4 regions of the Stenotrophomonas sp. GZD-301 genome follow, and region 4 is predicted to be linked to each of the others. Evidence: predicted binding sites of a transcription regulator. Region 4 holds the regulator's gene; each other region holds the start of a gene.

Evidence for each region. The regulator FliA, encoded in region 4, starts transcription of late flagellar genes. The targets are predictions, from matches to a motif close to TAAAGTTTNNCNNNCNNNGGCCGATAA.
Region 1: the regulator FliA is predicted to act here: its motif matches at 1,555-1,581, upstream of ACO6VK_RS04070 (HDOD domain-containing protein).
Region 2: the regulator FliA is predicted to act here: its motif matches at 5,585-5,611, upstream of ACO6VK_RS09205 (methyl-accepting chemotaxis protein).
Region 3: the regulator FliA is predicted to act here: its motif matches at 2,242-2,268, upstream of ACO6VK_RS04725 (GGDEF domain-containing protein).

Annotation. Positions count from the first base shown of each region.
Region 1 covers NZ_JBMOWY010000014.1:29,067-36,959, forward strand. The annotation lists gene ACO6VK_RS04060 (S8 family serine peptidase) at 1-214, shown strand, start outside; gene ACO6VK_RS04065 (Glu/Leu/Phe/Val dehydrogenase dimerization domain-containing protein) at 288-1,385, opposite strand; gene ACO6VK_RS04070 (HDOD domain-containing protein) at 1,723-2,832, shown strand; gene ACO6VK_RS04075 (phospholipase D family protein) at 2,839-4,416, opposite strand; gene ACO6VK_RS04080 (rRNA pseudouridine synthase) at 4,478-5,188, opposite strand; gene ACO6VK_RS04085 (YgjP-like metallopeptidase domain-containing protein) at 5,250-5,747, opposite strand; gene ACO6VK_RS04090 (DUF2058 domain-containing protein) at 5,822-6,376, shown strand; partial or broken gene ACO6VK_RS04095 (TraR/DksA C4-type zinc finger protein) at 6,456-6,596, shown strand; gene ACO6VK_RS04100 (mechanosensitive ion channel domain-containing protein) at 6,607-7,188, opposite strand; gene ACO6VK_RS04105 (hypothetical protein) at 7,268-7,459, opposite strand; gene ACO6VK_RS04110 (RNA polymerase sigma factor) at 7,594-7,893, shown strand, end outside.
Region 2 covers NZ_JBMOWY010000032.1:156,770-164,662, reverse strand. The annotation lists gene ACO6VK_RS09230 (methyl-accepting chemotaxis protein) at 1-909, shown strand, start outside; gene ACO6VK_RS09225 (flagellar brake protein) at 1,082-1,864, shown strand; gene ACO6VK_RS09220 (chemotaxis protein CheW) at 1,967-2,458, shown strand; gene ACO6VK_RS09215 (hypothetical protein) at 2,610-2,993, shown strand; gene ACO6VK_RS09210 (methyl-accepting chemotaxis protein) at 3,090-5,465, shown strand; gene ACO6VK_RS09205 (methyl-accepting chemotaxis protein) at 5,655-7,893, shown strand, end outside.
Region 3 covers NZ_JBMOWY010000017.1:72,883-80,775, forward strand. The annotation lists gene ACO6VK_RS04715 (hypothetical protein) at 1-45, opposite strand, end outside; gene ACO6VK_RS04720 (sigma-70 family RNA polymerase sigma factor) at 56-571, opposite strand; gene ACO6VK_RS04725 (GGDEF domain-containing protein) at 622-2,184, opposite strand; gene ACO6VK_RS04730 (NAD-dependent dehydratase) at 2,332-2,973, shown strand; gene ACO6VK_RS04735 (dihydrolipoamide acetyltransferase family protein) at 3,167-4,531, opposite strand; gene ACO6VK_RS04740 (SH3 domain-containing protein) at 4,528-4,881, opposite strand; gene ACO6VK_RS04745 (alpha-ketoacid dehydrogenase subunit beta) at 4,883-5,953, opposite strand; gene pdhA (pyruvate dehydrogenase (acetyl-transferring) E1 component subunit alpha) at 5,946-7,028, opposite strand; gene ACO6VK_RS04755 (tryptophan 2,3-dioxygenase) at 7,352-7,893, shown strand, end outside.
Region 4 covers NZ_JBMOWY010000050.1:89,595-97,487, reverse strand. The annotation lists gene ACO6VK_RS13975 (chemotaxis protein CheA) at 1-1,678, opposite strand, end outside; gene ACO6VK_RS13970 (protein phosphatase CheZ) at 1,683-2,297, opposite strand; gene cheY (chemotaxis response regulator CheY) at 2,297-2,689, opposite strand; gene ACO6VK_RS13960 (RNA polymerase sigma factor FliA) at 2,706-3,452, opposite strand; gene ACO6VK_RS13955 (MinD/ParA family ATP-binding protein) at 3,449-4,336, opposite strand; gene ACO6VK_RS13950 (AAA family ATPase) at 4,323-6,026, opposite strand; gene flhA (flagellar biosynthesis protein FlhA) at 6,179-7,893, opposite strand, start outside.

The sequences.
Region 1 (7,893 bases), on a different contig from region 4:
CAGCCACGGGCTCGACATGCAGGCCAGCTTCGTCGGTGTGGATGCCTGGGCGCCGCTGGCCGGCCTGCAGCCGGTCCGGTCCGGAGGCCTGTTCGGGGTCTCGGTGGAGTCGTGGCTCAGCCGCAACACGCGCGTGTCATTCGGTTACGACCAGCGCTTTGGTCCGCGCGGCGACCTGCACCAGGTGGCCCTGCGCTACGCCACCGCGTTCTGACCACGCCGGGCAGCAATGCAGAAGGGCGCGATCGTCGATCGCGCCCTTCTGTTTTTCCGGCAGGACCGCGCCGTCAGTTGCGGCGCAGGGTGCCCAGTCGCGGCGTGCTGCGGCCGAGCGGCATCTTCAGCTTGCCGATCGACTGGATGCGCGATTCGGCGATCTGGTCGGCGGCGCGCTGCGGGGCGATGCCCTCGCGCTCGGACAACGCGAAGATGCGGCCGAGGTTGTGGTAGATGCTGCGGATCAGGCGCATGGCGCGTTCGCGGTTGTAGCCGTCGATCTCCAGCGACACGTTCATCACGCCGCCGGCGTTGACCGCATAGTCGGGCGCATACAGGATGCCGCGCGCATGCAGCTCATCGCCGATCTCCAGGCTGGAGAGCTGGTTGTTGGCGGTGCCGCACACGATCTTCGTGCGCAGGCGGGGCAGCGTCTGCGGATTGATCGCGCCTTCCAGCGCGCAGGGCGCGAACACGTCGGCGTTGACGTCGTAGATGTCGTCGGGCTTGACCGCCTCGGCACCGTATTCGGTGACCGCGCGCTCCACCCGGCTGCTGTCCAGGTCGGTCACGAACAGCTTGGCACCGCGGTCGCGCAGCAGCTTGACCAGTTCCATGCCGATATGGCCCAGGCCCTGCACGGCGATGCTGGCCTTGCCGACTTCCTCATGGCCCAGCTTGTGCTGCATGGCGGCCATCAGCGCCTGCAGCGCGCCGTAGGCAGTGAACGGTGCCGGATCGCCGGAACCACCGTGGACCTGGTGCACGCCGGTGACGTACTCGCTCTCCAGGTAGATGTTCTCCATGTCATTGACATCGGTGCCCACGTCCTCGGCGGTGATGTAGCGCCCGCCCAGCGAATCGACGTAGCGGCCGAACGCGCGGAACAGCACTTCGCTCTTGTCCACCTTCGGGTCGCCGATGATCACCGCCTTGCCGCCGCCCACGTTCAACCCGGCCAGTGCGTTCTTGTAGGTCATCGTGCGGCTCAGCCGCAGCGCATCGGCCAACGCCTCGTCGGTGCTGGCATACGGCCGCATGCGCACCCCGCCCAGGGCCGGGCCCAGGGTGGTGTTGTGGATGGCGATGATCGCCCTCAGACCCGCGTCGCGGTTGTGGCAGAACACCACTTGTTCGTGATCGGTGGTTTCGAGGGTTTCAAATAACATGGTGGCTCCGATGGTGCGAACGGTGGCGAACAGCGGCGAACGGACCAGCAAATGTTGGGTTGTAAAACAAAAAAAGCGACGTCGTCGGTTCGAGTGGACGGGTCGCGCGGCGCCATTCTAGTGCATTCCGCCGGAGGGCGGTGTCAGCCGCCGCCGGGGCGGGCGCCGTTAAAGTTGGTGAAGGTGCGGCCGATGCCGTGGCTACGGTGTGCAGTATCGGCAATGTCAGGATGGATGACGTGGGCGCAGTGGCGACAAGGCAGGTGCGGGACCGCGTTTCCGGGAGACCCCGGTGCTGACCTCGGCGCCGATGCTGGGTGCGTGGGGCGTGGGCGGCATGGCCGCCGTGCTGGCGCTGGTGGCCTGGCGCAGGCGCCAGAGACCCCTGCCGCGGGGGCGGGCCGAGACACGGCCGCCGCGGGCAGACGTGCGCGTGGCGCCCTCGCTGGCGGCTCCCCCGGGCGACCCTGCGGCGGTGCTGCAGGCCGGCCTGTATGCCTTGGCGCTGGTGCCGCGCGGAGGCGACCCGGCAGGTGACACCACGCCCACGCCGGCCCTGCGCGCGGCAGTGGACGCGGCGTTGTCGGCCCGCGACTGGTCCGCCCGCCACCTGCCACGGCGGCCGCAGCTGCTGCCGCAGCTGATCCAGACCGTCAACGACCAGGAGACATCGGCGCGGGCAATGGCGGCGATCATCGGCCAGGACCCGGTGCTCACCGGGAACCTGCTGCGTATCGCCAACAGCCCGGTCTACCGGTTGCAGACCCGGCCGGTGGACAGCCTGCAGCGGGCGGTGACCCTGGTGGGTACCGAGGGTATCCGCCAGATCATCAGTGCGGTGCTGGTCCAGCCGGTGATGAACCTGCAGTGCGCCGCCTTCCCGCAGTTCGATGCGGTGATCTGGGAGCACGCGCTGCTGGCGTCGCGCGCGGCCGCCGACCACGCGCGCACGGTCAGCCATGAAGATGCCTTCGCGGCACAGTGGCTGGGGCTCACCCAGGGGCTGGGCGCGGCGCTGGTGATGCGCCATCTGCTCGATGCCTGCGCCGAACACGGTGTCGCGGTGCCGCCACGGGCGCTTGCCGCCGACCTGCTGGATGACTGGACCCTGCCGGTGGCCAGCCGCATCGCCGCCGCCTGGGAGTTGCCGCCCCCGGTGCATGCCGCGCTGGAGCGGGCCGGTGCCGGCGCGCCGGACGGCCTGCTGACCAGCCTGGGATTCGCCCGCGCCGCTGCGGCGGCCAGCCTGCTGTGCCGGCATGGGCGCATGGGCCAGGCGCAGGCGCTGGCATTGCTGGAGCACCTGCAGAGCACGCCGGCGCACGCGCTGCAGTGGATCTGGCGGCGTGTGCACGGGCGCGCCGTGGAAACCCTGGACGCCGACGAGCTGCCCGCCGGTGACGGCGATGCAGGCATGGAGGCCGACGCAGACGCGACGCCGCGCTGAGCGCGGCTACAACTGCGATTCCAGCGGCAGCCAGCTGATCGCGCGCGCACTGGCGCGCAGCCACACGCTGGTGTCCGGTTCGCGGTAGAGCCAGTGCGGTGGCTGTGCGGCGCGGTCGAGCCAGCGCACCTGGCCGTGCGCGTCCAGCGCCACCCAGTAGCTCTGCGCGGGACTGGCCAGGCGCAGGTACTCGGCGCGCAGTTGCGCCGCCAGCACGGGGTCATCGAACAGCACGCCCATTTCGGTGTTGAGGTAGGCCGAGCGCGGGTCGAGGTTGAACGAGCCAACGAAGCCGCGCCGGTCGTCGATCATGAAGGCCTTGGTGTGCAGGCTGGCACCGCTGCTGCCGAACAGGCCGCCGCTGTCGGCATGCCCGCGCGATTTCAGCTCGTACAGGTGCACGCCGCTGCGCAGCAACGGGGCGCGGTAGTGCATGTAGCCGCTGTGCACGGCGGCGACGTCGTTGGCGGCCAGCGAGTTGGTCACCACCCCGACGGTCGCGCCACGTGCCACCAGCGCGCCCAGCCCCTGCGTGCCGTCTTCACCCGGCACGAAGTACGGGGAGATCAGCAGGGCCTTGTGGCGGGTGCCCGCCAGTTCGGCCGAGAGCCGCGCGACCAGCCAGTCGCTGCGGTCGTCGCGGCGGTGTTTCATCGGCGGGTCGGAGACGATCTCCACCTGGCGGGTCCAGTGCAGGTCGACGGCATCACGGTAGTACGACTGCGCCTGCTGCGAACGCGCCACGCGCGCCAGGTAGGGTTTGGCGCCGTCCAGCCCCGCTTCGTGCTCGGACTGGCGCACCAGCAGGCGCAGCTGGGCCGGGGTGTAGAACGCCAGGGCCGCGATGGGGACGGCGGTTTCGCTGTTCCAGTAGTCGTCGAAGATGCTGTTGGCCTGGTCCACCGCGTGGCCGGCGACGAGCAGGTCCAGGTCGCGGAAATTGACGTCGGTGCGTGCGCTGAAATATTCCTCGCCGATGTTGCGGCCGCCGACGATGGCCACGCGGCCATCGGCGATCCAGGATTTGTTGTGCATGCGATGGTTGACGCTGAACACGCGTTGCACCATTTCCACCAGCCGCCACAGGCCGTTGCGGTTGCGGAACGGGTTGTACAGGCGGATCTCGATGTTGGGATGCTGGTCCAGCGCCATCATCAGCGCGTCCTTGTCCTGCGCGTTCATGTCGTCGAGCAGGATGCGCACGCGCACGCCGCGCTCGGCGGCCTGGTACAGCTCACGTGCCATCAGGTGGCCGATGAGATCGTTCTGCCAGATGTAGTACTGCAGGTCCAGACTGCGCCCGGCATGCTGGGTGATCACCGCGCGCGCGGCGTAGGCATCCAGTCCGTCGGCGAGGAAGGCCACGCCGGATTCGCCGGGGTGCTCGGCCTGCAGACGCGACAGTTCGCGGTCGATGGCGGTCTGGCTGGGCAGGACCGGCAGCACCTGCGACGGGGTGCCAAGCGCCTTGGGCGTGAGGTGGTCGGCCAGCAGCAGGCCACTGAGCACCAGCAGGACCAGGATCGCCACGAAGATGCCCAGCCAGCGCAGGAGCCGGCGCCAGAACGGCGGTTTGTCGGTCATGCCACGATCCTAAGCGGCCCTGCCGTGCAGCGCGAGTGCAGGGCGGGCCGGGACCGGTCGATCAGAAGCGCTCGTCGGGGGCGAGGTAGCGCCACTGGCCGGGAACGAGCTTGCCCATCGCCACGCGCCCGATGCGCAGGCGGCGGACGCTCACGACCTCCAGGCCGACCTGGCGGCACATGTCGCGCAGCTGGCCGGGGTGCACCGGCTTGATGGCGAAGCGCAGGCGGGTTTCGTTCTGCCAGCTGACCTTGCACGGCGGCAGCGGCCAGTTGCGGAAGCTGAGGCCGTGCGCCAGGCGCTTCATGCCGTAGGGCACCAGTTCGCCCGTGACTTCCACCAGGTATTCCTGCTCAAGCGTGGCGCCGCGGTCCTTGAGGTGGGAGACGACCCGGCCGTCCTGGCTGACCACGACCAGGCCGCTGTCCTCGTCCGCCAGCGGCATGACCAGCTGCAGGGCGTGGAAATGGCGCTGCAGGAGGGTGACGCCGGTGGCGTCGAGTTCACTGCGGGTGTCCGGGGTAACCAGGGCGCACAACGCGTCGGCCGGCATGCCGGCGGGCTTGTGCAGCAGCATGCTCACCGTTTCGGCGCGGGTGGCTTCGGCGTTGTCACGCAGGACGATGACCTCGTCGGTGACCATCGCCTGCGGCTGTTCGACGACGGTGCCGTTCACGGTGACCCAGCCCCCCTCGATGTAGCGCTGGGCGTCGCCGCGTGAGCAGCCGATCAGCTGGGTCAGGCGTTTGTCGAGTCGGATCGGGTCGGTCATCGGGCAGGCAACGAAAAGCGGGAAGCGGGCGGGGAGTGTACTGGGTGGGGGCGGGTGGGCGTCAGCCGGTGGCGCCGTCCAGGTGGGTAAGGTACAGCCGCAGGTCGAATTCCAGCTGGTGGTAATCCGCTTCCATGTGCGTGCATAGCTGGTAGAAGGCCTTGTTGTGGTCCGATTCCTTCAGGTGCGCCAATTCGTGCACCACGATCATCTTCAGGAAGGGCGCCGGGGCGTCGCGGAACACCGTGGCGATGCGGATCTCGCGGCTGGCCTTGAGCCGGCTGCCCTGGACGCGCGAGACGGTGGTATGGGTGCCCAGGGCGTGTTTGAGCACCTGCAGACGGCTGTCGTAGATGACTTTGGACAGCGGGGCGGACTGGCGCAGGTAGCGGTCTTTCAGGTCCTGGGTGTAGTCGTACAGCTGGCGGTCGTTGCGCACGGTATGCAGGTCGGCATAGCGGCGCTGCAGCCAGGGCCCCAGGCGGTCGCCCGCGATCAGCTCGCGCACCTGCTGCTGCAGGGCGTCGGGGTAGCCGGCAAGGTACTTCAGGGCGGTCACGGGGAGCGGTTGGGGTGGGGCGGGCAGACCAGTATGATGGCCCCCGGAATCCCGTAAAAACAGATGCAAGGCGTATGGCGAAGGCGAATCCCCTGCAGGAGCAGCTGCTCAAGGCCGGGCTGGTCAAGAAGTCCCAGGTCTCACAGGCCGCGCGTGAACAGGTCAAGGCCCGTCACGGCAAGGCCCCGGTTGCGCCCAGCGAAAGCCAGCGCGAGGCCGAACGGGCGCGCGCGGAGAAGGCTGAACGCGACCGCAAGCTGGAGGCCGAGCGCAAGGAAAAGGCGCGCGGCCAGGAGCTGCAGGCGCAGGTGCGGCAGATCATCGAGACCAACAAGGTCAAGCGCGACGGTGAAAGCGAGTACCGCTTCAACGACGGCACTGTGATCCGCACGCTGCTGGTGAATGCCGTGCTGCGCCGGCAGCTGGCGTCGGGCGCGCTGGTCATCGCCCGCTTCGGCGAGGGCTTCGAGCTGCTGCCGCGCGCGGCGGCCGACAAGGTGCGCGAGCGCGATCCCAGCGCCATCGTGCTCGACAACGCCCAGCCGGGTGGCAGCGAGCCGAGTACCGGCAATGCCGACGACGACGCGTATTACGCGCAGTTCCAGGTCCCCGACGACCTGGTCTGGTAAGCGCGTCGGCATCCTGGTAGCGCAGACCGCGGGTCGGCCGACCAACGTGCCAGCCGACCAACGGTCGGCTCTACCGGGCGATGCCCCCATTCCCGAGGCGCGGCGCAAGGCCGTGCCCGGGGTGCGTCTGTGCGTGCGTTGCCAGGAAGAAGAGGATGCGGCGCAGCACGAGGCCGGCGGCTACAACCGCCGCGGCAGCAAGGACAGCCAGTTGCGTTGACCGACGGCGATCAGCCGTCGCCCTGGATGCCGCCAGGCGCCTGTGACGGGTCGCGCCAGCGGCGCACGGTGCGCTGGAAGAACATGTTGTTGGGCACCTGCAGCACGGTGCCTTCGTGGCCACCGTCGGTTTCCTGCAGCGTGGTGTAGATCAGGTTGACGTCGATCACCCGGCCCTTCAGGCCCGGCTTTTCGCCGTTTTCCAGCACTTCGATGTAGTCGTGCAGGCGGAACGGCCGGGTGGTGAAGATCAGCAGCGTGCAGAAGATGTTGGACAGCACGCTCCACGCGGCGAAGAACGCCACCGCGCCGACCGCAGCGAAGCCGGTGAAGGCCGTCCACAACACGGTGGCCGAGACGCCAAGAATGTTCAGTACGGTGAGCAGTGCGGCGAAATAGACCACGAACCCGGTGACGCGACGCGCGCCCATCACCATTTCCGGTGGCAGCGTGTAGTGGTCGCCCAGGCGACGGATCAGCCGGCGGCCGATCAGGCGGAGCAGCCAGGCGACGGCCACGGTGAGCAGAATCAGGCCGGCGGGCTCCACATACTGCAGCCAATCGTGGGTCCAGGCGGGCAGGCGAAGTTTCATGGGGGACGGGTTTCCTTGCGCGGTGCGGCAGACAAGGGCCCATCTTAATGCGCGGTGGCGCGCACGGCTGCAGGTCGGGTCATCCCCAGCGCGGAAGCGCGATCACCACCTGCCGCAGCAGGGCCGAAGCGCAGTACGGCGCCTGCCCGGTTGCCTGCACGCAGATATCGGGACGCTCGCCCTGCAGGTGCAGCTGTACCGACCAGGGGCCGCTGGTCAGCGACCACGCCGCCGCCAGCGATATCCACAACGCGCACACACTGGACGACATGTCAGTTCCTTGGTGAAAACCGGGGGTGGGACACAGGCTTGGATGCAGCAACGGTGGAAAAGGTTTGAATGCCCCGCAGGATCGACCGCAGCGGGCCGCTTAAACCTTTTCGGTGCCGGCGGCATCCAACGGATATGCTCGACGCCACCATGCCCGCTCCCCGCCTCGCCGACCCGGCCGACAGTGCCGACGACCACGCCCTGGTGCGTGCGGCCGTCGCCGGTGACATGGGGGCGTATGAACGCATCTACCGGCGCCATGCGCCGCGTCTGAACGCCGTGCTGTGGCGGTTGTGCGGCGGCCATGCGGCCCGCGCCGAGGACGCGCTGCAGGAGACCTTCCTGCAGGCTTGGCGCGCGCTGCCCACGTTCCGCTTCGAGAGCAGCCTGGGCACCTGGCTGCACCGGATGGGCGTCAACGCGGCGTTGATGGAA
Region 2 (7,893 bases), on a different contig from region 4:
CGCATCCAGCAGGCCTCGTCCAGCATCAGCACGGCGGCCGGCGAGATCGCGTCGGGCAACAACGACCTGTCGCGCCGTACCGAGCAGCAGGCGGCCAACCTGGAAGAAACCGCCGCCTCGATGGAGGAACTGACCTCCACCGTGCGCCAGAACGCCGAGCACGCCCGCCAGGCCAACCAGCTCGCCATCGGCGCGCACACCGTGGCCTCGCAGGGCGGCGACGTGGTCGGCCAGGTGGTCAGCACCATGCACGAGATCGACGCGTCGTCGCGCCGCATCGCCGACATCATCACGGTCATCGACGGCATCGCGTTCCAGACCAACATCCTGGCGCTGAATGCCGCCGTCGAAGCTGCCCGTGCCGGTGAGCAGGGCCGTGGCTTTGCCGTGGTCGCCAGCGAAGTGCGCACGCTGGCACAGCGTTCGGCCAGCGCCGCCAAGGAAATCAAGGGGCTGATCGACGAGTCGGTCGGCAAGGTCGCCGAGGGCTCGCAGCTGGTCAACCAGGCCGGCGCGACGATGGGCGAGATCGTCGCCTCGGTGCAGCGCGTGACCGACATCATGGCCGAGATCTCGGCCGCCTCGCAGGAGCAGTCGGCCGGCATCGAGCAGGTCAACCAGACCGTGGTGCAGATGGACGAAACCACCCAGCAGAATGCCGCGCTGGTGGAAGAAGCCACCGCCGCCGCGCGTGCGATGGAAGAACAGGCCGGCCATCTGACCGATGCCGTGGCGCTGTTCAAGCTCGACGGCCAGGCGGCCGCCGCGCCAGCCGCACGCCCGGTGATGGCGGCCGCACCGGCACGCCCGGCCCCCGCAGCACGTCCGCGCCCGGTCGCCGCACCGCCGCGCCGCGCGCCGGCCCGCGAGCCGGCACTGGCCAATGACACGGAGTGGCAGGAGTTCTGATGCCGCGCCGCCCCAGGCACACCGTTTGATCCGACACCCCGCCCCGGCGGGGTGTCGTCGTTTCGGACCGGCCCTACCGAGATTCGCCCTACATAAATGTGATCTGATGCCGATAAACGGACTACGCCCCGGGATCGCGTGATGCCGGCATTCGCCCAACCCAGCAGATTCCATGTCCGAAGGCAGCCTTCTCGCACACGACGGAACCCATGCCGCGCCCGATCCGGGCACGGATGACAAGTACCTGGTCCGCAACCCCCGGCAGATCCGCCAGCTGCTGCAGGCGCTCATCGACCAGCGTTCGCTGATCAATGCGCACATCGACGGCCGCGACCAGTCGTTCCCCACGGCGGTGCTGGAACTGGACGAGGACGAGGACGAACTGCTGCTCGACGGCAGCCCCTCGGAAACCTCCAACCGCGCCGCCGAAGCGGCCGACCACCTGCTGTGCTTCGGCCAGCTCGAACGGGTGATGGTCCGCTTCCGGCTGGATGGCCTGGTGCGCATCCACAACGAGGGGCATGTCGGCTTCCGCGCCGCGTTCCCGACCGAGCTGGTGCACCTGCAGCGGCGCGAGCTGTACCGGCTGGAAACGCCGATCACCGACTCGCCCAAGCTGATCCTGCCGATCGACGACGACCGCAGCGAGGCCCTGACGCTGCGCGTGGTGGACATCAGCGGCGGCGGCCTGGCGGTCACGGTGGCCGAGGACTGCCCGGTCTTCGGCCTGCAGAAGCGTTACGACGGCTGCCGGCTGGAACTGCCCGACAGCAGCCCGATCACCCTGTCGCTGGTGGCCTGCAACATGCGTGCGCAGAAGCTGCCCAACGGCGTGGAGATGAAACGCGTCGGCCTGCGCTTCGACGCGCTTCCGCGCGGCGCGGACAGCGCGATCCAGCGCTACATCTTCCGCATCGACCGCCAGCGCAAGGCACGCAAGAACGGCGAAAGCTGAACGGAGCCCGCCCCAGCCCCGCCTAAAGTCGCTCCGTCCCAGGCCGATATCCAGCGTGACGCCCGGTTTTTCGACCGCCACGCCCGACCCAGGATTGCCTCCATGAACGACAAGAACAGCAGCGCCGCCAGCTCCGGTGGCGAGTACCTCAGCTTCACCCTCGGCGCCGAGCACTACGGCGTGGACATCCTCAAGGTGCAGGAAATCCGCGGCTACGACTCGGTCACCCGCGTGCCGGATGCCCCGGACTACATCAAGGGCGTGATCAACCTGCGCGGCACCATCGTCCCGGTCATCGACCTGCGCCTCAAGCTGCGCCTGGAAAATGCGCGCTATGACGCCTTCACCGTGATGATCGTGCTCAACGTCGAAGACCGCGTCGTCGGCATCGTTGTGGACAGCGTCTCCGACGTCATCCCTCTCAGCGCCGAGCAGATCCGCCCGACGCCCGAGTTCGGCGCCGCCGTGGACACCCGCTTCATCTCCGGCATCGGCACCCAGGACGACCGCATGCTGATCCTGCTCGACATCGAGACCCTGCTGGACAGCGCCGACATGGGCCAGACGGCCACCCTCGACGACGTCGCCGCCTGATGACAGGCCCGCGGCCGCCGCGCACTGCGACGAAGGTCGAATTTGGCCCTTCAGTTCCCGCGCGCGTGGCCGATAGCTGGAATCAGGACCCGGCTGTGCTGGACACCCCAAGGCCGGGCCAATTTGTCCACATCCTCCGGAGAACCATCCGATGAAGTCCCTGTTTGCGCTGTTTTCTGCTGCCGTGCTCGCCACCACCGCCTCGTCCGCCTTCGCCCAGTCGGCCGAAATGATTCCGCCGGAAATGGCCCCGCGTTCGGTCGGCAAGGACGGCATGGTGTGCGGCAAGGTTGAGAAGGCGCGTTACGCCGAAGGCTCCGAAGGCCAGCCGACCTTCCTGTACATGGGCGGCGCCTTCCCGCGCCACACCTTCTCGGCCCGCATCGCCGGCGCCAACCGCGGCAAGTTCAGCTTCCCGCTGGAAACCCTGGAAGGCAAGACCGTGTGCGTGATCGGCAAGATCGCCCGCGATGCCTCGCGCGCTGAAATCGAAGTCAGCTCGCCGGCCGGCCTGAAGCTCGCCAACATCAAGTAATTCGCTGTACGCCATGCCACGCCGGCACTGGCCGGCGTGGTCGCTGCAACCGGGCAAGTCGCCCGGACGCGTTTGCCACCGGAGACTGCACCGCCCATGCCGTGGATCAACAACCTCAAACTGATGCCCAAGCTGATGCTCACCTTCGGTGTCATCCTGCTGGTGATGCTGCTCCAGGGCATCGTGGCCTATCGTGGCTTGTATTCGCTCAACAACGTCACCACCGAACTGGCTGGGCACCGGATGGAAAGCATCCGCATGGCCGGCGAAATCCGTGGCATGGTCGGTGAATATCGCAACTCCGCCTACCAGGGCCTGATCCGCGCCAGCGACGACGTCAAGGCCGAGGCCAAGACCCGCGCCGCCGACCTGCGCGGCAGGATCGACGCCTCGATCAAGAAGTACCCCGCCCTGATCGACAATCCGCAGCAGAAGAAGCTGTTCGACACCTTCGCCAAGGACTGGACCGCCGCCCTGGCGTCCTACGACTCGGTCACCGAGATGCTCGAACTGGACCTGCCGGACGACGCGGTCGACACCTTCGTCGGTGAAACCCGCACCTCGCATCTCAAGGCCTCGGCCGCGCTCGAAGCGCTGATTGCCGAGGACAACCGCCTCGCCCGCGCCTCGCGCGACGAAGCCGAAGCCACCTACGCCGCCTCCGCCACCCTGACCGTGATCGCCCTCCTCGGCGGCGCGGCGCTGGGCCTGGTGCTGGTGTGGCTGTTCGCCCGCTCGCTGGTGGGCAGTGTCCGCGGTGCCGTCTCGGTGGCCAACGACGTTGCCGGCGGCAAGCTCGACGGCCACATCGATGTCACCCGCAAGGACGAAGTCGGCGACCTGCTGCAGGCCATGCAGCGCATGCAGCGCGACCTGCGCGAGCGCACCGAGACCGACCAGGCGATCGCCCGCGAAAACCTGCGCATCCGCACCGCGCTGGACTACAGCTCCACCGGCGTGTACCTGACCGACGACAGCCTCAACATCGTCTACAGCAACCGCGCCCTGCAGCACACGCTGACCCAGTACCAGGACGAGATCCGCAAGGATCTGCCGGACTTCGACGCCACCGCCTCGCTGATCGGCAAGCCGGTGACCGTGCTCGAACACGGCAACGAGATGGACCAGCGCACCCTGAGCCAGCTCAAGCAGCACGGCGTCAGCCGCCGTCCGATGCAGTTCGGCGACGCGCAGTTCGCGCAGGTGGTGTCCTCCATCGCCAACGAGCAGGGCGAAACCGTCGGCCACGTCGTCGAATGGCGTGACCGTACCCCGGAAGCGGCCGTCGAAGCCGAAGTGGCCCGCGTCATCGCCCAGGCCGCCGCCGGCGACCTGTCCGGCCGCATCGACGATGCCGGCAAGGAAGGCTTCTTCCTGCAGCTGGCCCAGCAGATCAACGGCCTGCTCGAAGCCAACGCCAGCAGCATCGACCAGGTCTCCGGCCTGCTCGCCGCGCTGTCGCAGGGCGACCTGAGCGTGCGCATGCACGGCGACTTCCACGGCGTGTTTGCCCGCATGCGCGACGATGCGAACGCCACCGCCGAGCAGCTCAGCGAAATCGTCACCCGCATCAAGCATTCCAGCCAGGCCATCAGCTCGGCCGCCAGCGAAATCGCCACCGGCAACAGCGACCTGTCGCGCCGTACCGAGCAGCAGGCCGCCAACCTGGAAGAAACCGCTGCCTCGATGGAGGAACTGACCTCCACCGTGCGCCAGAACGCCGAGCATGCCCGCCAGGCCAACCAGCTCGCCATTGGCGCGCATACCGTTGCCTCGCAGGGCGGTGACGTGGTCGGCCAGGTGGTGACCACCATGAGCGCGATCCAGACCTCGTCCAAGAAGATCGCCGAGATCATCTCGGTCATCGACGGCATCGCCTTCCAGACCAACATCCTGGCGCTGAATGCCGCCGTGGAAGCGGCGCGTGCCGGTGAGCAGGGCCGCGGTTTCGCCGTGGTCGCCAGCGAAGTGCGCACCCTGGCCCAGCGCTCGGCCGGCGCGGCCAAGGAGATCAAGGGCCTGATCGACGACTCGGTCGGCAAGGTCAACGATGGTTCGGCGCTCGTGCACAAGGCCGGCGCCACGATGGGCGAGATCGTCGCCTCGGTGCAGCGCGTGACCGACATCATGGCCGAGATCTCGGCCGCCTCGCAGGAGCAGTCGGCCGGCATCGAGCAGGTCAACCAGACCGTGGTGCAGATGGACGAAACCACCCAGCAGAACGCCGCGCTGGTGGAAGAAGCCACCGCCGCCGCGCGTGCGATGGAAGAACAGGCCGGCCACCTCAGCGATGCCGTGTCGATCTTCAAGCTGGACGAGCACGATCTGGCGCCGACACCGGCACCGGTCGCCGCACCGGTCGCTGCCGCACCGCGCCCGGCCCGTTCGGCCCCCGCCCCGGCACCGGTCCGTCGCGCGCCGAACCGCCCGGTCGCCACCGAGCTGGCCGACGGCGACTGGCAGGAGTTCTAAGCGCCCCAGGCGCCTGCACGGCAGACACACGACAGGCTCCGGTGCCCACGCACCGGAGCCTTTTTCGTTGCGGCCCCGCGCAATCCGCCTGCAACCTGAATACGCTCAGCCAGCGCGCCTCAACCGCAGCCGTTCGCGGCCGATAACTGCATTGCCGCGACACGTTCGTCGACCAACGATGCCATGCCCATGACCCTGATCAGCCGCTGGAACCAGTACTTCTCCAACCTGTCCGTCCGTCGCAAGCTCAACCTGCTGACGGCGCTGATCGCCGTGGGCGTCATCGCCCTGGCGGTGATCGCCGCACGCATGCAGTACCTGGACCTGACCGATACCCGCAAGGACAGCCTGAAGATCCAGGTCGAACTGACCTACGGCATCCTGGACCACTACCACCACCTGGCCGAAACCGGCGAGCTGAGCGAAGCGGCGGCCAAGGACGCGGCGCTGATGGCACTGGACCGCATGCGCGCCGACAACGACGCCTACTACTACAGCGTCTACGACACGCAGTACCGCGTGCTGATGCATCCGTTCCGCAAGGACCTGATCGGCAAGGACATGAAGGACTTCCGTTCGGAGGACGGCGTGCGCCTGTTCTACGACATGGTCGGCATGGCCCGCCTCGGCGGCGGCGTGGTCTCCTACAAGTGGGCCAAGGCCGGTGAAGAAGGGCTGTTCGACAAGTCCTCCTATGCCGGGATGTACGCCCCGTGGCAGTGGGTCATCAGCAGCGGCGTGTACATGGAAGACGTGCAGCAGCAGGCGCTGGTGTTCACCGCCATCATGACCGCCGCCGGCGGCGCGCTGGTGCTGATCGTGCTGGCCCTGAGCTGGCTGATCGGCAACCGCATCACCCTGCCCCTGCGCCAGGCCACCACCGTTGCCGAGAGCATCGCGCGCGGCAAGCTGGACAGCCGCATCGGCGAGCAGGCCCACGACGAACCCGGGCGCCTGCTCGAGGCGATGTCGCGCATGCAGAGCCAGCTGCACGGGGTCATCACCGCCCAGCGCGACATGGCCCGCCGCCATGACGCCGGCGAGGTCAGCTACCGCATCGACGAGAGCGCCTTCCCCGGTGAGTACGGGTTGATGGTGCATGAGACCAATACCCTGGTCGGCGCCCACGTGCAGACGATGGACGCGGTGCTGGAGGTGGTCAAGGCATACGCCGTCGGCGACCTGCGCGCCGACATCGCACGCTATCCTGGCGAGAAGGCCGCCATCACCGCCACCGTGGACACGGTCAAGCAGAACCTGGGCAGCATCAATGCCGAGATCAAACGGCTGGGTACGGCCGCAGCGGCCGGCGACTTCAGCCAGCGCGGCGACAGCGCGCGCTTCGATCACGATTTCCGCCTGATGATCGCCAACCTCAACGCGATGATGCAGGTCAGCGACGAGAATCTGGGCAAGCTGTCCGCGCTGCTGTCGGCCATCGCCGAGGGCGACCTCACCGCACGCATGCAGGGCCACTTCGAAGGCGTGTTCGCCACCATGCGCGACGACGCCAACGCCACCGTCACGCAATTGACCCGCATCGTCGGCCAGATCCAGGAGTCGGCCAGCAGCATCAACCAGGCGGCCGGCGAAATCGCCACCGGCAACAGCGACCTGTCGCGCCGCACCGAGCAGCAGGCGGCCAACCTGGAAGAAACCGCCGCCTCGATGGAGGAACTGACCTCCACCGTGCGCCAGAACGCCGAACACGCCCGCCAGGCCAACCAGCTCGCCATCGGCGCACACACCGTGGCCTCGCAGGGCGGCGACGTGGTCGGCCACGTGGTCACCACCATGACCGCGATCGAAGCCTCGTCCCGGAAGATTGCCGATATCATCTCGGTGATCGACGGCATCGCGTTCCAGACCAACATCCTGGCGCTCAACGCGGCGGTGGAAGCGGCGCGTGCCGGCGAACAGGGCCGCGGTTTCGCCGTGGTCGCCAGCGAAGTGCGCACCCTGGCGCAGCGCTCGGCCAGCGCCGCCAAGGAGATCAAGGGGCTGATCGACGCGTCGGTCGGCAAGGTCGCCGAGGGCTCGCAGTTGGTCCACCAGGCCGGCGCCACAATGGGCGAGATCGTCGCCTCGGTGCAGCGCGTGACCGACATCATGGCCGAGATCTCGGCCGCCTCGCAGGAACAGTCGGCCGGCATCGAGCAGGTCAACCAGACCGTGGTGCAGATGGACGAAACCACCCAGCAGAACGCCGCGCTGGTGGAGGAAGCCACCGCCGCCGCGCGTGCGATGGAGGAGCAGGCCACGCAGCTGGCCGATGCCGTGGCGATCTTCCGCCTCGACAACCAGGTGGCGGCGGCGGTCAGCGCGGTGACCGCGCGGATCAGCAGCGCCGCGCCGCAGCCGGTGCGCAGCGCGCCGGCCCGCACCGCACACCACGCCGCCGCACGCCACGCCGCCGCACGCCCAGCCG
Region 3 (7,893 bases), on a different contig from region 4:
GCCGGCGTACTGCTGCCAGAGGTGCTGGAGTGGGTCGTTGTGCATGGCGGTGCCCTCAGGGAGTGGGGTCGAAGCGCGCCCGCAGCTGCTGGCGCAGGCGGTGCAGACGGGTGGAGACATTGGCGCTGCTGATACCCAGGATCTCGGCGATCTGGCGGTGGTCGTGGTCGTCCAGGTGCAGCAGCATCAGCGCCCGGTCCAGGGCCGGCAGCTCGCGGATCGCGGCCTCCAGCTGCCGCAGCGTATGCCGGTGTTCGGCCGGCGCACCGTCGTCGGCGGCCAATGCCGCCTCGTCCAGTACCGCGTGGTGGCGCTGGCGCAGCTGCTGGCGGCGCAACTGCGAAATGGCCACGTTCAACGCGACCCGGTACAGCCAGGTGGAGAAGCGGGCACGCGCCGGATCGAAGCCGTCGAAGGCGTCCCAGGCCTGCACGCTGATCTCCTGGATCAGGTCCAGCCGGTCCTCCTGGTGGGCGCAGTAGCCCCGGGCGATCTTCAGCACGATGCCGCGGTGCTGGGCCAGCAACGCGGCGAAGTGGGCGCGGGGATCGGCAGGGGCAGTGGCAGTCATGTCCATACCCGGATGATTCGCAGGGACGCGGCCGATATCACACGGCGTGCTCAGCGCGGGGGATCGGCCGCCTGCACGCGGTTCTTGCCCACCCGCTTGGCCGCATACAGGGCCGCATCGGCCCGGCGCAGCAGCGTGTCGGCGTCTTCGCCCGGGTGCCACTGCGCGATGCCGGCACTGAAGTGCACCGGCACCCGCTGCTGGTCCAGCGGCAGCGGGCGCTGGGCCAACGAGCGCTGCAGGCGCAGCAGCGTGGACATGCTGTCCGCGCCCGGGGTTTCCGGCAGCAGCAGCACGAACTCATCGCCGCCCAGGCGCGCGATCGCATCGCTGCTGCGCAGGTGTAGCTGGCAGACCGCGACCAGGTGGCGCAGGACCGCATCGCCGCCGGCATGGCCGTGCGCATCGTTGGTCTGGTGGAAGTCGTCCAGGTCGATCAGCGCCACCGCCAGCGGGTGGCCGTGGCGAGCGGCCCGGGCCAGCTCGCGCTCCATCAGTTCGTCGAAGCCACGGCGGTTGAGCGCGCCGGTCAACGGATCGGTGCGGACCAGCCCGGAGACATCGCGCAGTTCCTGCTCCAGCTCGGCGATGCGCGCTTCGGCCTGTTCGACTTCGCGGCGTGCGTTGCCGAGGTGGTCGCGGGCCTGCAGGGCCTGCTCCTGCACCCGGCCGGTGTCCTGCAGCACGTCCTGCAGCAGCTGGTTGAGGTCGGCGATGCTGCGTGCTTCCTTCAATGCCAAGGCATAGCTGCTGATCCGGTCGTGGTATTCGCCGGTACTGACGGCCATCCCGTCCAGGCGCTCGATGAAGCCTCCCATCAGGTCCTTCATCGCCACCTTGGAGTCGCTGATGCTCTGCTTGAGCAGCCCCTGCTTGTAGATCACCTCGCGCAGGTTGGCGCGCGCCTGTTCCACCGAGTCGCGGTCCAGCGGGCCGCTGATCAGGGCCCGCACGGCGTGCACCTGGCCGTGCAGCCAGCTGCTGTCGTCGAGCAGCTCGCCGATGTTGTCCAGCAGCAGGTCGAACAGGCTCAGCAGCAGCTCCTGCTGCTCCTGCCAGCCATCGCTGCGCACGCCGATCTGGTGGGTGAGCTCGCGCAGGCGCTGCTCGATCGGCTGCAGCGGCTGGCCGGGGTGCCAATGGCGCAGGTCGCCGGCGATGCGCGCCGGTTCGTCCTTCAGCTCGGGCATGTTCTGCAGCAGGCTGGCCACCGTGACCCCGAGCGTATGCCGCAGCAGCTCGCGCATGCGCAGGCTGTCGGGCTGCCCGTCCGGGCTTTCCTGCTCGATGGTGCGGATGTACTTGTCGATCAGCTGGCGCATCGCGCGGCCGTAGCTGACCCAGTCGGCGCTGCGCTGCGCCGACTGCAGGCGCAGGCCCATGTCGCCCAGCTCACCGGGCAGGGTGGACATGCCGTGGGCGAACGCGGCCAGCAGCGGCTCGGGCTGCTCGGCCCCGGCGAACAGGCGCTGCAGCATCGCGCTGCTGCCGCCCTTGGGACCGGCGGCAGCGGGAACGGCCTGCTCGATCACGCGCGTGTCGACCTGGCGCCGCGACAGCAGCCGGCCCACGGCGGTACCTGGGCTGGGGGGAGCGTCGTGCGGGTCCGTCATGCGCAGGTCCTTGGCGGGTTTCCGGCAGGTGGGCCGGGCGGGTGGGAGGTTGGAACAGTATCGGCGCCGGGCCCGCCGGCTTGAACGCACGGGCCGGGCACGGCCGGTATGCCACGATGGTAGGCAATCGGAAAGCAGGAGGGTGCGATGAAGGTGATGCTGGTAGGAGCGACCGGGCTGGTCGGCGGGCAGGTCCTGCAGCAGCTGCTGGACGACGCGCGCTGCGACGCGGTGGTGGCGCCGACGCGGCGGTTACTCAACGTGACCGACCCGGTGCTGCACAACCCGGTGGTCGATTTCGAGCGGCTGCCCGTCGACGCGGACTGGTGGGCGGTGGACGCGGTGATCTGCGCGCTGGGCAGCACCATCAGGCAGGCCGGCAGCCGGGAGGCATTCGCGCGCGTCGACCACGACTACCCGCTGCAGGTGGCCACCCTGGCGCAGGCGCATGGCGCGCATGCCTTTGTGCTGAATTCCGCGATGGGCGCCGACCCGGGCTCGCGGTTCTTCTACAACCGGGTCAAAGGTCGCCTGGAGCAGGACCTGCGCGGCCTGGGCTATCCGTCGCTGACGCTGGTGCGGCCTGGGCTGATCGGGGGTGAACGTGCCGAGCGGAGGCCGGGCGAACACCTGGCCAGCATCGTGCTCGGCGCGCTGGGCCCGGTTCTGCCGCGTGCCTGGCAGATCAACCCGGCACAGACCATCGCCGGGGAGATGCTGGAGGCGGCGCTGGCGCCGCGCCCGGGTGTGCACATCATCGACTCGGCGCAGTTGGCCCCGCGCCGGTAGCGCCGAACCCAACGAGGTAGCACCGAACCCAATGAGGTAGAGCCGACCGTTGGTCGGCTGCCCAGTATCCGGAGGAGCCGGCCAGCGGCCGGCACCACCTGGCTCGCAAACAACAACGGCCACCTTGCGGTAGCCGTTGTCGTATCCGTCATTGCCCGCCGACCAACGGTCGGCAGCTACCCATCCACGTGGATCAGCTGGCCAGCGCCAGATCATCCAGCATCGCGCGCAGGAAGCGGGCGGCTTCGCCGCCGGTGGCCGCGCGGTGGTCGAAGGTCACCGACAGCGGAATCACCTTGTGCGCTTCCACGCCGCCCATCACCGGGGTCATCTGGTGGCGGGCACGGCCGGCACCGACGATGGCCACGCACGGCGGCACCACGACCGGGGTCGCGTAGCGGCCGGCGAACATGCCGAAGTTGGACAGCGAGATGGTGTAGCCACTCAGTTCGGAGGCGGCGATCGCGCGCGATTCCACCTGCTCGCGCAGGCGGTTGACGCCTTCGCGGATACCACGTGCATCAAGCACGTCGGCATTGCGCAGCGCCGGCACGAACAGGCCGTCGTCGGTGTCCACCGCGATGCCCACATCCACATGCGCGTGCAGCGTGCGGGTCAGCGCGTCGCCGTCGAACCAGGCATTGAGCGCCGGCACCTTCTGGCAGCCAACCACGATCGCACGCACCAGGCGCGCGGTGACGTCGTTGCCCGGCACCCAGGCATGGATGTCGGCGTCGTCGTTCAATGTGGTCGGGACGACCTTGCTGTGCGCGTCGGCCATCACCCGCGCCATGTTGCGGCGCACGCCCTTGAGCTGTTCCGGCTGGCCCTTGGCAACCACGCCCGGCGGCTGGGTGCGCATCGGCTTGCCTGCCGCGGACAGCGGGGCACGGGTCTCGCTCTGGCGGGCCACCGGTGCAGCGGCGGCGACCGGTGCAGCGGCGACCGGCGCCGGTGCGGCACCGACCTTGGCGCTGCCATCGGCAGCGGCCTGCTTGACGTCGGCCATCGTCACCGCGCCATCGGCGCCGGTGGCGCGCACGCGGCTGAGGTCCACGCCCAGCTTGCGGGCGGTGGCACGCACGGCCGGAACAGCCTTGACCCCACCGACCGCGAGTGCCTGTTCGGCATGCACGGCGTTGGAGCTCTGCATTGCACCGACCACGGTGCCGGCGTCATCACGCTCGGCGGCGGGCTTGGCTTCCTCGGCCGCCGCTGCAGCCGGGATCGGCGGCGGGGTCGGCGCGGCAGCAGGTGCGGCATGCCCGTGGCTGTGGCCGGTGTCCTGGCCATCGGCGCGCTGCGGCAGGGTCGGGTCCAGCTGGAACTGCGCCAGCACGCTGCCGGTGGGGATGATGTCGCCCGCGCCGCCGGCCAGCTTCAGCACCGTGCCGGAGAACGGCGAGGGCACTTCGACCACGGCCTTGGCGGTCTCCATCGAGACCAGCGGCTCGTCCAGCCTGATCACGTCGCCTTCCTTGACGAACCACTCGACGATGGTGGCGTCGGGCAGGCCTTCGCCGAGGTCGGGCAGGTGGAAATTCTTGTTCTCACTCATGTGCAGTTCTCTTCCAGCAGTTCGAGATCGCGGGCCGGCAGCCAGCCCGTCGCGCCGTTCGCGCGTTCGGACCACCACCAGCCGCCGTGTTCGTGATGCAGTTTGACCAGTTCACCGCTGTCCACATCCAGTTCGCGGGCGTCGTAGTCGCGCAGGGCCTCTGCGCGACCATCGTCCAACCGCTGCAACCACGCCACCGGGGCCCACCCGGCACGCCCGTCATCGGTGCGTACCCAGGCGAACGCCGGCCATTCCTCGTCGCGAACGCCCAGTTCGACGATCTGGCCGGCGCGGAACCGGAGCGGGTTGGGATACTGGCTGCGGTACGGGCCTAGCAGGCGGGCCCGCATGTCAGCCCGCCGCAACGGCGCGTTTGGCCGCGCTCACGATCCGGTCCACGCTGGGCAGGTACTTCATTTCCAGGCGGAACAGCGGAATGTGGGTGTCGTAACCGGTGACGCGCTCGACCGGTGCCAGCAGGTCGTACAGCGATTCCTCGGCCAGGCGCGCGGCGATTTCCGCACCGAAGCCCGCGGTCTTCGGCGCTTCCTGCACGATCACGCAGCGGCCGGTCTTGGCCACCGACTCGGCGATGGTGGCGAAGTCGAGCGGACGCAGCGTGGCCACGTCGATCACTTCGGCACTGATGCCTTCGCCGGCCAGCTTGTCGGCCGCTTCCAGCGCTTCCTTGACCTGTGCGCCCCAGGTGACCAGGGTGACGTCGGTACCGTCGCGCAGCACGAAGCACACGTCCAGCGGCAGGGCTTCGCCGTCATCGACGACAACTTCCTTGTACTGGCGGTAGATGCGCTTGGGCTCCATGTAGATCACCGGATCCGGTTCGCGGATCGCGGCCAGCAGCAGGCCGTAGGCGCGCTGCGGCGACGACGGCAGCACCACGCGCAGGCCCGGCACGTTGGTGAAGATCGCTTCGTTGGCTTCGCTGTGGTGTTCCGGCGCGCGGATGCCGCCGCCCCACGGCACGCGCAGCACCATCGGGCAGTGCAGGCGGCCACGGGTGCGGTAACGCAGGCGTGCGGCGTGGCAGACGATATGGTCGACCATCGGGTACATGAAGCCGTCGAACTGCGCTTCGGCAACCGGCTTCATGCCCTGCGCGGCCAGGCCGATGGTCAGGCCGGCGATGGTGGTCTCGTCCAGCGGGGTGTCCAGGATGCGGTCGGCGCCGAAGCGCTGCTGCAGGCCGGCGGTGGCGCGGAACACGCCGCCGTTGACGCCCACGTCCTCGCCCAGCACCAGCACCGACTTGTCGTGTTCCAGCTCCCAGGCCAGCGCCTGGGTGATGGCTTCGATGAGGGTGATCGGGGTGGTGGTCATGTTCGGTTCTCCGCGCGCGATGGCGGCGCTGTCGGCGGCATTGGTCTGCGCGCTGGAGGCGCTGTTGTGCTTGATCTCATCCATGACGCTGCTCCAGGGCGATCGCCTGTGCGCGCTGGGCCAGCAGGTCCTGCGGCGGATCGGCATAGAGGAAGTCGAACATCGCTTCGACCGGCTGCACCGGGGTGTTGAGGTACAGATTCACTTCCTCGTCCACGCGCTTGCCGCACTCGACGGTCCAGGCAGCTTCCTCTTCCTCGCTCCACACACCGGCGTTGATCAGGTACTTGCGCAGGCGCAGCATCGGCTCGCGCTGCCAGGCATCCTTCACCTCGGCGTCGTCGCGGTAGCGGCGCGCGTCATCGGCGGTGGTGTGGTCGGACAGGCGGTAGGTCATCAATTCCAGCACGGTGCCGCCATCGCCGGCCAGCGCGCGCTCGCGCGCCTGCAGCATGGCGGCCATCACCGCGATCAGGTCGTTGCCGTCCACCTGCAGGCAGTGCAGGCCACCGGCCAGGCCCTTCTGCGCCAGCGTTTCGGCACCGGTCTGGGCCGAACGCGGGACCGAGATGGCCCAGCCGTTGTTGACGATGCACAGGATCAGCGGCAGCTTGTAGGCGCCGGCCGAATTCAGTGCCGCGTAGAAGTCGGTCTTGGAGCTGCCGCCGTCGCCGCAGACGGCCACCGCGATCTGCTTCTCGTTGTTGAGCTTGAACTTCAGCGCAGCGCCGGCGGCATGCAGGCACTGGGTGGAAATCGGCACGCAGAACGGGAAGTCCTTGGCGGCATTGCCACCGTAGTCGTTGCCACGTTCGTCGCCGCCCCAATACATCAGGACGTCGCGCGGGCGCACGCCACGCATGAACATGGCACCGTACTCGCGGTAGGACGGCGCGAACACGTCGTCCTTCTGCATCGACGCGCCGATGCCCACGTGTGCGGCTTCGTGGCCCAGGCAGGCCGCGTAGGTGCCCAGCTTGCCGGTGCGCTGCAGCGCGATCGACTTGCCGTCGAACACGCGCACGAACAGCATCTGCTTGAACATCGGCAGCAGGGCGCGCGGATCGCGCAGGGCTTCGGGCAGGTCATCGCGGACGAGCGTGCCGTCCGTGTCCAGGTACTGCAGGTATTCGATCTTGAACTCAGCGGCAACCGTCATTGCGTACTGCACCTTCGACAGGAAGTTACAAATGATATGAATTGCCATGTTAAGGAAGGCGTAGGAAAAAGCCGTCCTGCGGCGCAGCAAGTGTCCCGGTGGACAGCGCCCCGGTATACCGCAGACAGGTGACCAAATGCCAATGACTACAACGTATTCAGTTGCCGGAACCGGGCATGAGCGGCGCGCGGCGCCCGCCCCGCCAGACCGGCCCCGGCGCGCGGACCGCGCAGAAAACCGCCCCCACACGCCGGCGTAGGGAGGCAACCGGGCGGGCGATGCGGCTCTGCGCTACCCTTTCTCCCCCTTCTGCGGCGCCCGCCATGTCTGTCGACAAGAACCAACGCGATCTCGAAGCCGGTATCCACACCGATCTGGAGGGGCGCCTGACCTATGGCGGCTACCTGCGGCTGGACCAGCTGCTGTCGGCGCAGCAGCCGCTGTCCAACCCGCCGCACCACGACGAGATGCTGTTCATCATCCAGCACCAGACCTCCGAGCTGTGGCTGAAGCTGCTGGCCCACGAACTGCGTGCGGCGATCGGTTTCCTGCAGCGCGACGAAGTCTGGCAGTGCCGCAAGGTGCTGGCCCGCAGCAAGCAGGTGCTGCGCCAGCTGACCGAGCAGTGGTCGGTGCTGGAAACCCTGACCCCGTCCGAGTACATGGGCTTCCGCGATGTGCTGGGCCCGTCGTCGGGCTTCCAGTCGCTGCAGTACCGCTACATCGAGTTCCTGCTGGGCAACAAGAACGCGCAGATGCTGCAGGTGTTCTCGCATGACCCGGACGGCCAGGCGCAGCTGCAGCAGGTGCTGGACGCGCCCAGCCTGTACGAGGAATTCCTGCGCTATCTGGCCCGGTTCGGCCA
Region 4 (7,893 bases):
CCTGGTCCACGACCAGCCCGAAGCGGGCTTCACCGGCCTGCAGCACCACGATGGTGAGCAGCGGCGAGGGCACCGGGTCCACCTCTAGCCAATGGCGCAGGTCCACCAGCGGCAGGGTGTGCGACTTGCGGTCCAGCACCGCGCGGCCGTCGAACCAGCCCAGCGAGGTGTTCGGGGCGTGCAGCACTTCCATCACGCGCGCCAGCGGCAGCGCGTAGACGTCCTCGCCGGCCTGCACCAGCAGGGTGGGCAGGATCGCCAGGGTGAGCGGCACGCGGATCATGAAGCGGCTGCCGCGGCCCAGCTCGGACTGGATCTGGATCTGGCCGCTCAGCTCGCGGATGCGCGACTGGACCACGTCCATGCCCACGCCGCGGCCGGAGATGTCGGTGACCTGCTGCTTGGTGGAGAAGCCGGGCAGGAACACCAGGTGCAGGCACTCCTCGCTGGTCAGGCGGGCGGCCGCTTCCGGATCGATCAGGCCCTTTTCACGGGCCTTCTGGCGCAGCCGCTCCGGGTCGATGCCGGCGCCGTCGTCCTGCACTTCGATGCTGACGTAGTCGCCTTCCTGCTGGGCCGACAGCCGCACGTGGCCGCCGCGCGGCTTGCCCTGGGCTTCGCGCAGGTCGGGCATTTCAACGCCGTGGTCGATCGCGTTGCGCACCAGATGCACCAGCGGATCGGCCAGGGCCTCCACCAGGTTGCGGTCCAGTTCGGTCTCGGCGCCGACCAGTTCCAGGTCCACTTCCTTTTTCAGCGAGCGGGCAACGTCGCGGGCCACCTTGGGGAAGCGCGAGAACACCTTGCCCACCGGCTGCATGCGGGTGCGCATCACCGCCGACTGCAGGCGCGCGGTGGCGATGTCCAGGGTGGAGACGGCGCGGTCCAGCTCTTCATCATGCAGGCGCGCGCGCAGGGTCTTGAGGCGGTTGCGCGAGAGCACCAGTTCGCCGATCAGATTGACGATGGCATCCAGGCGCTTGGTGTCCACGCGCACGGTGTGCTCGGCCTCGGCGACCGGTTTGTTGGGCGCCGGTTTGGCGGCGGCCGGGGCCGGGGCACGCGGGGCCGGTGCGGCGACGGCGGCCACGGGCTGGGCGCCGGGGGCGGCGCCACCGTGCAGCTGGTCGAGCAGGGCTTCGAATTCGTCTTCGCCGATCAGGCCATCGGCGGCCTTGGCCGGCGCCACGGCGGTCGGTGCCGCGCCGCCATGCAGCTGGTCGAGCAGCGCCTCGAACTCGTCATCGGTGATCAGTGCACCCGCGGCCGCCGGGGCGGCCACCGGCGCCGGCGTGGCCGGTCCGTTGACGTCGAACTGGGCGATCAGCTCCGGCGGTGCGTAGCCCGGCTCGGTGCCGGCCGAGACCGAGTCCAGCATCGACTGCAGGTAGTCCAGCGACTGCTGGCCGGCGTCGAAGTGGTGTGCCTGCAGGGTGGCCTGGCCGGAACGGGCCATGCCGAGGGTCTCTTCGGCGGCGTGGCACAGCTCCACCATCGCCTGGATGCCGAGGAAGCCGGCACCGCCCTTGAGGGTGTGGAAGCCGCGGAACACGGCATTGAGCTGATCCGTATCCTGGGGCGACTGCTCCAGCGACACCAGCTGTTCGCCGAGGCGATCCAGGATCTCCTGGGCCTCGAGAATGAAATCGGCGGCAATGTCGTCCGGAACAGCACTCATCGTCTTACAACCCCAAATCGGAGAGCAGGTCGTCAGCGTCGACCTGGGATACCTGGTGGCGGTCAAGCCCGGTGACGGCCGGGCCGGCCAGTCCGGTGTCGCGCCTGCGCGCGTCGTCGTCCTGCGGCGGCAGGCCGAGCGCACCGAACCCTTCGTGCACGCGGCGCACGATGCCCACCACGCGGCGGATGATCTGCCCGGTCAGGTCCTGATAGCTCTGGGTCAGGGCGATCTCGGTGAGGTTGTGGCGGATCCGGTCCAGCTGCAGGTCCTGGTCGGGGCTGAGCCCGTTGGCGCGCAGCTGCTCGGTCAACGCACGGCATTCCTCGGCCAGGTCCAGGGTGCGGTGGGTGGCCTGTTCGGTCATCGCCACCACGTGGTCCAGGCGCGCGCAGGCGTCATCCAGTTCGCCGGCTTCGCTGGGCAGACTGGGCAGTTCGCCCAGTGCCTGGCCGAGCTCGCGGGCGAGCCGGTTCAGGCCGGCCATCATCGGCTGCGTGCGCAGCGCGGCCAGCGCGTCGATTTCCCGGCGCCAGCCCGCCTCGTCGCCGCCTTCCAGCGCGGCCAGGGCGTCCTGCAGGCGCTGCACCAGCGCCGATTTGTCGCTGAGGGTTTCCATCAGGCGCTCGCTGCCAGGCGTTCGAAGATCTTGCCGAGCTTCTCTTCCAGCGTCTGCGCGGTGAACGGCTTGATGATGTAGCCGTTCACGCCGGACTGGGCCGCTTCGATGATCTGCTCGCGCTTGGCTTCAGCGGTCACCATCAGCACCGGCAGGGTTTTCAGCTTGGCGTCGGCGCGGATCGCCTTGAGCAGGTCGATGCCGGTCATCACCGGCATGTTCCAGTCGGTGACCACGAAGTCGAACGGCTGGCTCTGCAACAACGCCAGCGCGGCATGCCCGTCCTCGGCTTCGGCCGTATTGGTGAAGCCCAGATCGCCCAGCAGGTTCTTGACGATACGACGCATGGTCGAAAAATCGTCGACGATCAGGATACGCATGTTCTTGTTCAAAGCACTTTCCTCGATTTCAAGGGTTCTCGAGGCCGGCGTCGGCCGCCTCGAAGATCTTCAGTCGGCCGCGCAGGCGCAATACCGCCTGGCCGTGGATCTGGCAGACCCGGGATTCACTCACCCCGAGCACCGCGCCGATTTCTTTCAGGTTCAATTCCTGTTCGTAGTACAGCGACAGCACCAGCTGTTCGCGCTCGGGGAGCAGGCCGATCGCATTGCCCAGCTCGCGGCCGAACTCGCCGCGCTCCAGGACCTGCTGCGGGGTCGGGCCGCCCTGGGCGACGGTGTCCAGCTCGCCCTGGTCTTCGATCCGCGATTCCAGGCTCAGCACCTGGCCGCGTGCGGCGTCTTCCATCAGCCGCAGGTATTCCGGCAGCGGCATGTCCATCGCGCTGGCCACTTCGGTGGCGCTGGCGGCACGGCCGGTGCTCTGCTCCAGGCGGCGGATGGTGGCGGCGGCGTCGCGGGCACGGCGGTGCACCGAGCGCGGCACCCAGTCGCCACGGCGGATCTCATCGATCATCGAACCGCGGATGCGGATCGACGCGTAGGTCTCGAAGGAGGCGCCCTGATCAGCGTCATAGCTGCGCGAGGCCTCGATCAGGCCCATCATGCCGGCCTGGATCAGGTCGTCCACTTCCACGCTCGCCGGCAGGCGCGCGGCCAGGTGGTGGGCGATGCGCCGGACCAGGTCCGAGTGCTGGGCGATGCACTCGTTGGCGGCGGTACGTTGGACCTCTTTGTATTGTGCGGCGCCTTTCATGCGGCCACCCCGCGTTGTTTGAGGATGCGTTCGAGGAAGAATTCGACGCCGCCGCGCGGCTCGGTCGGGGCCTGCCAGCGGGCGGTACGGCGGGCGATCTCGGTGATCGCCAGCGCCGACGGGCTGGACGGGTAGGCCTTGACCACCGGCTGCTGGCGTTGCACCGACAGGCGCAGCCAGTCGTCCTGGGGGACGCAGCCGAGGTAGTTGAGCGACACGTCGGCCAGGAACTTCTCGCAGACCCGGGTCAGCTTTTCGTACAGCACGCGGCCTTCGTTGGGGTCGCGCACCATGTTGGCCACGACCTGGATGCGGTCCACGCCACGCTCGCGCGAGAGCACCTTGATCAGCGCGTAGGCGTCGGTGATCGAGGCCGGCTCGTCACAGACCACCACCACGGTGTCCTGTGCGGCCTGGCAGAAGGTGAGCACGCCATCGGTGATGCCGGCGGCGGTGTCCACCACCATGATGTCCAGCTCGCGCTCCAGCTCGGAGAACACGTTGACCAGGCCCACGTGTTCGGCCGGCTGCAGTTCGGCCATGTGGCGGCGACCGGACGCGGCCGGCACCACCAGCACGCCGCCCGGGCCCTCCATGATCACTTCCTCCAGCGTGCAGCGCCCGGCGACGAGGTCGGCCAGGGTCACCTTCGGCTGCAGGCCGAGGATCACGTCGATGTTGGCCAGGCCGAGGTCGGCGTCCAGCAGCAGCGTGCGTTTGCCCATGTCGGCGAGCGCCACGGCCAGGTTGGCCGAAACGTTCGTCTTGCCCACGCCGCCCTTGCCGCCAGTGACGGCGATGGTGCGGACAGGGCCCAGCGGTTGGCTGCGGGTAGCCGACAACGGGAAGGTCTTGGTCAGCTTGGCGTACTCACGCGACGGCATGGTTGAACTCCGGGTTGCAGGGCATATCGGCCGCGCGGCGCAAATCTTCAAGGCGAAGTACAAGATTGGCTGCACTGGCGCGGTGCAGGTCCTCCGGAACGTCCTGGCCGTCGGTCACCCAGGTGATCGGCAGGCGGTGGTCGACCGCCACGGACAGGGCGGTGCCGAAGCGGCCGGTCTCGTCCAGCTTGCTCAGCACCACGCCCTGCGGGTTGGCGGCGCTGAAGCGGCGGACCACTTCGTCCATGTCGCCGAAGCTGGTGTTGGCCGGCAGCACCAGCAGGGTGCGGATGCGGTCGGCGGCCCGCAGCCACTGCAGCTGGGCCGCCAGGGCGCGGTCGCGCGGGCCCAGGCCGGCGGTGTCGATCAGGACCAGCTTGTAGTCCTGCAGGCGTTCCAGCAGCTGGCTCAGGTCGGTGCCGCTGTTGGCCTCGTGCACCGCGATGCCGAGCTGGCGGCCGAACCCGTACAGCTGCTCGCGGGCGCCGATGCGGCCGGTGTCGGTGGTGACCAGGGCCACGTCGCGGGCGGCGTGCTTCTCGGCGAAGCGCGAGGCCAGCTTGGCAATGGTGGTGGTCTTGCCGGCGCCGGTCGGGCCGACCAGGGCGATCACGCCACCGGCCTCGAGCGGATCGACCGGAGCGATCGGCAGCTTCTTGGACAGCAGGCCCAGCATCAGCCCGCGGCCACGGTGGGCTTCGGTATCCAGCGGAATCTGCAGGGCCACGTCGCGGCTGATGCCGGCGTCGAAGCCATACTCGTCCATCAGGTCCAGCGCGGCCGCACGGACCGGCGAGCCGCGCAGGCGCTCGTCGGTGAAGCGGTGCATTTCACGCTCGATCACATGGCGCATGCCGGCCACTTCGTGACGCAGCTGGCGGATTTCCTCGTCGTCGCGCGGGACCACGGTCAGTTCCGGTGCCGGGCGGGCAACCGCCTCGGCGGCGACGTCGGCAGCCGCGGCGACCGCGACCGGCAGTGCCGGCGGCTGCGCTGCCGGCACCGGGGCGAGGACGGCCGGGGCCGGCTCGGCCACGGCGGCGACCGGCAGCGGCGGCATCGTCACCGGGGCCTCGGCCGGCGGTGCATACATCTGGATGTGCGGCGCGTCGTCCATCGGCGGGTCGATCACGAAACGGGCGCGGTTGATCGGGGCGGCAAGCGCTGCGACCGGGGCGGCCGTCGATGCGGGCGCGGCGGCGGCAGCCTGCTCGACGTTGAACGGCGCGAAGATCTGCTCCGGCAGCGACGGTTCATTGACGGGGGCGGCAACGCTGGCACGCGACAGCGTGGCGGCAAAGCCGGCGCTGCCCGGCGGGGGCACGTTCTCGTTGGCGGTATCCAGCGTGCGGCCGGTGGCACCAACGGCGGCGCGTGCCAGCGCAGCTACGGCCGAGGTGGTGGCGGCCACCGGTTCCGGGGCGACGACCGGCGCCTTGCGGCGGGTGACGGCGGCGATCACTGCATCGGCGGCGCTGCGCGGGCGCGGCACCGGCGGCGGGGCGACGTCCTTGCGGGCGGCTTCCAGGGCGCGCTGCACGGCGCCTTCGTCGTAGTTGGCGGCGGCCACGATCTCCACGCCTTCCTCGATCCGGCGGTTGGACAGGATCACCGCGTCAGGACCGTGTTCCTTGCGCACCAGGTTCATGGCCGAGCGCATATCGGAGGCGACGAAGCGTTTGATTTTCATGCTGTGGTACCGGGACTGGGGCGGCGGGGTGGTGGAAGGGAAGCGCTGGTTGTCGGTGGTCTGCACGGTCCGGGTTTCCCTTTGTGTCCTGCTGCGGTGATGTCAAAAGTGGGGGTGTCTGTTTTCTGGCGCGTTGCCGTCGGGGTCCCGGCTCAACTGATCGTGCCGACCAGCTTCAACCGTTTGTCCTCGGGCACCTCGCTGTAGGCCAGTACCGACAGCGAGGGGACGCTGTGGCGTACCAGCCGTGCCAGCGCGGCACGTACCGGGCCGGGAACCAGCACAACCGCGGGCTCGTTCTTCGCTTCCTGCTTGCCGACACATTCGGCCAGGCTCTGGTGCAGTCGCTCGGCGAGTCCGGGTTCCAGCGCGGCGCCGTTGCCCTGCGTGGACTCCTGCAAGACGCGTTCCAGTTGCGGGTTGAGAGTGAACACCGGCAGCTCCGCCGACATTCCGGCGATCTCCTGCACGATGAAACGCCCCAGCGCGTTGCGCACGGCGGCCGTCAGTACCGACGGGTCCTGGCTGTTGGGGGCGTTCTCCACCAGCGCTTCGACGATCTTGCGCAGCTGGCGGATCGGAATGCGTTCGATCAGCAGGTTCTGCAGCACCCGCACCACCGCCGACAGCGGCAGCGACTTGGGCGTGAGGTCTTCCACCAGCTTGGGCGCGCTCTTGGCGAGGTTGGCCAGCAGCTGCTGCACTTCCTCGTGGCCGAGCAGTTCCGGGGCGTGCTCGCGGATCAGGTGCGACAGGTGCGTGGCCACCACGGTGGCGGGGTCGACCACGGTGTAGCCCATCGATTCGGCATGGGCGCGCTGATGCGGCTGGATCCAGGTGGCATCCAGGCCGAACGCGGGGTCCTTGCCGGCAATGCCCTCCAGAGCACCGAGCGCGCTGCCCGGGTCCAGCGCCAGTTCGCGGTCCGGATGGATCTCGGCCGTCGCCACGGGCACGCCGTGGATGAGCAGGCGGTAGCCGGTGGCCGGCAACTCCAGGTTGTCGCGGATGTGGACCGACGGAATCAGGAAGCCGATGTCATGGGTGAGCTTGCGGCGCACGCCCTTGATCCGCGCCATCAGCTCGCCGCCCTGGTTTTTGTCCACCAGCGGAATCAGCCGGTAGCCCACTTCCAGGCCAAGCGGATCGACCGGGCGCAGTTCGTCCCAGGTCAGCTCGGCGGTGGGCGAGGCGGCAGCGCCGGGCAGGCCCGGTGCATCGGGGCGGCCGGCGCTGGCGGTTTCAGCGGCGCGGGCGGCAGCGGTGCTCTTCTTCCAGAGTTTCCAGGCGATGAAGCCGAGGATGGCGGCCAGCGTCAAGAAGGCGACGTTGGGCATGCCCGGGACCAGGCCGACCACGCCGAGGATGGCCGCGGCGATGGTCAGCGCGCGATGCTGGCCGAACACCTGGCCCATCATGGCCTGGCTCATGTCCTGCGAACGCGAGGCGCGGGTGACCAGCATGGCCACGGCCGAGGACACCAGCAGCGCCGGCAGCTGCGCCACCAGACCGTCGCCGATGGACAGCAGGGTGTAGGTGGCCGCGGCCTCGCCGAACGGCATGCCGTGCTGGAGCACGCCCACCGCCAGGCCGCCGAGCATGTTGATGAACAGGATCAGGATGCCGGCGATGGCATCGCCGCGGATGAACTTGCTGGCACCGTCCATCGCGCCGTAGAAGTCGGCTTCTTCACGGACTTCCTCGCGACGGGCCTTGGCCTCCTCACGCGTCAGCAAACCGGCGTTGAGGTCGGCGTCGATGGCCATCTGCTTGCCGGGCATGGCGTCGAGGATAAAGCGCGCGGTCACTTCCGAGACGCGCCCGGCGCCCTTGGTGATCACCACGAAGTTGATGATGGTCAGGATCG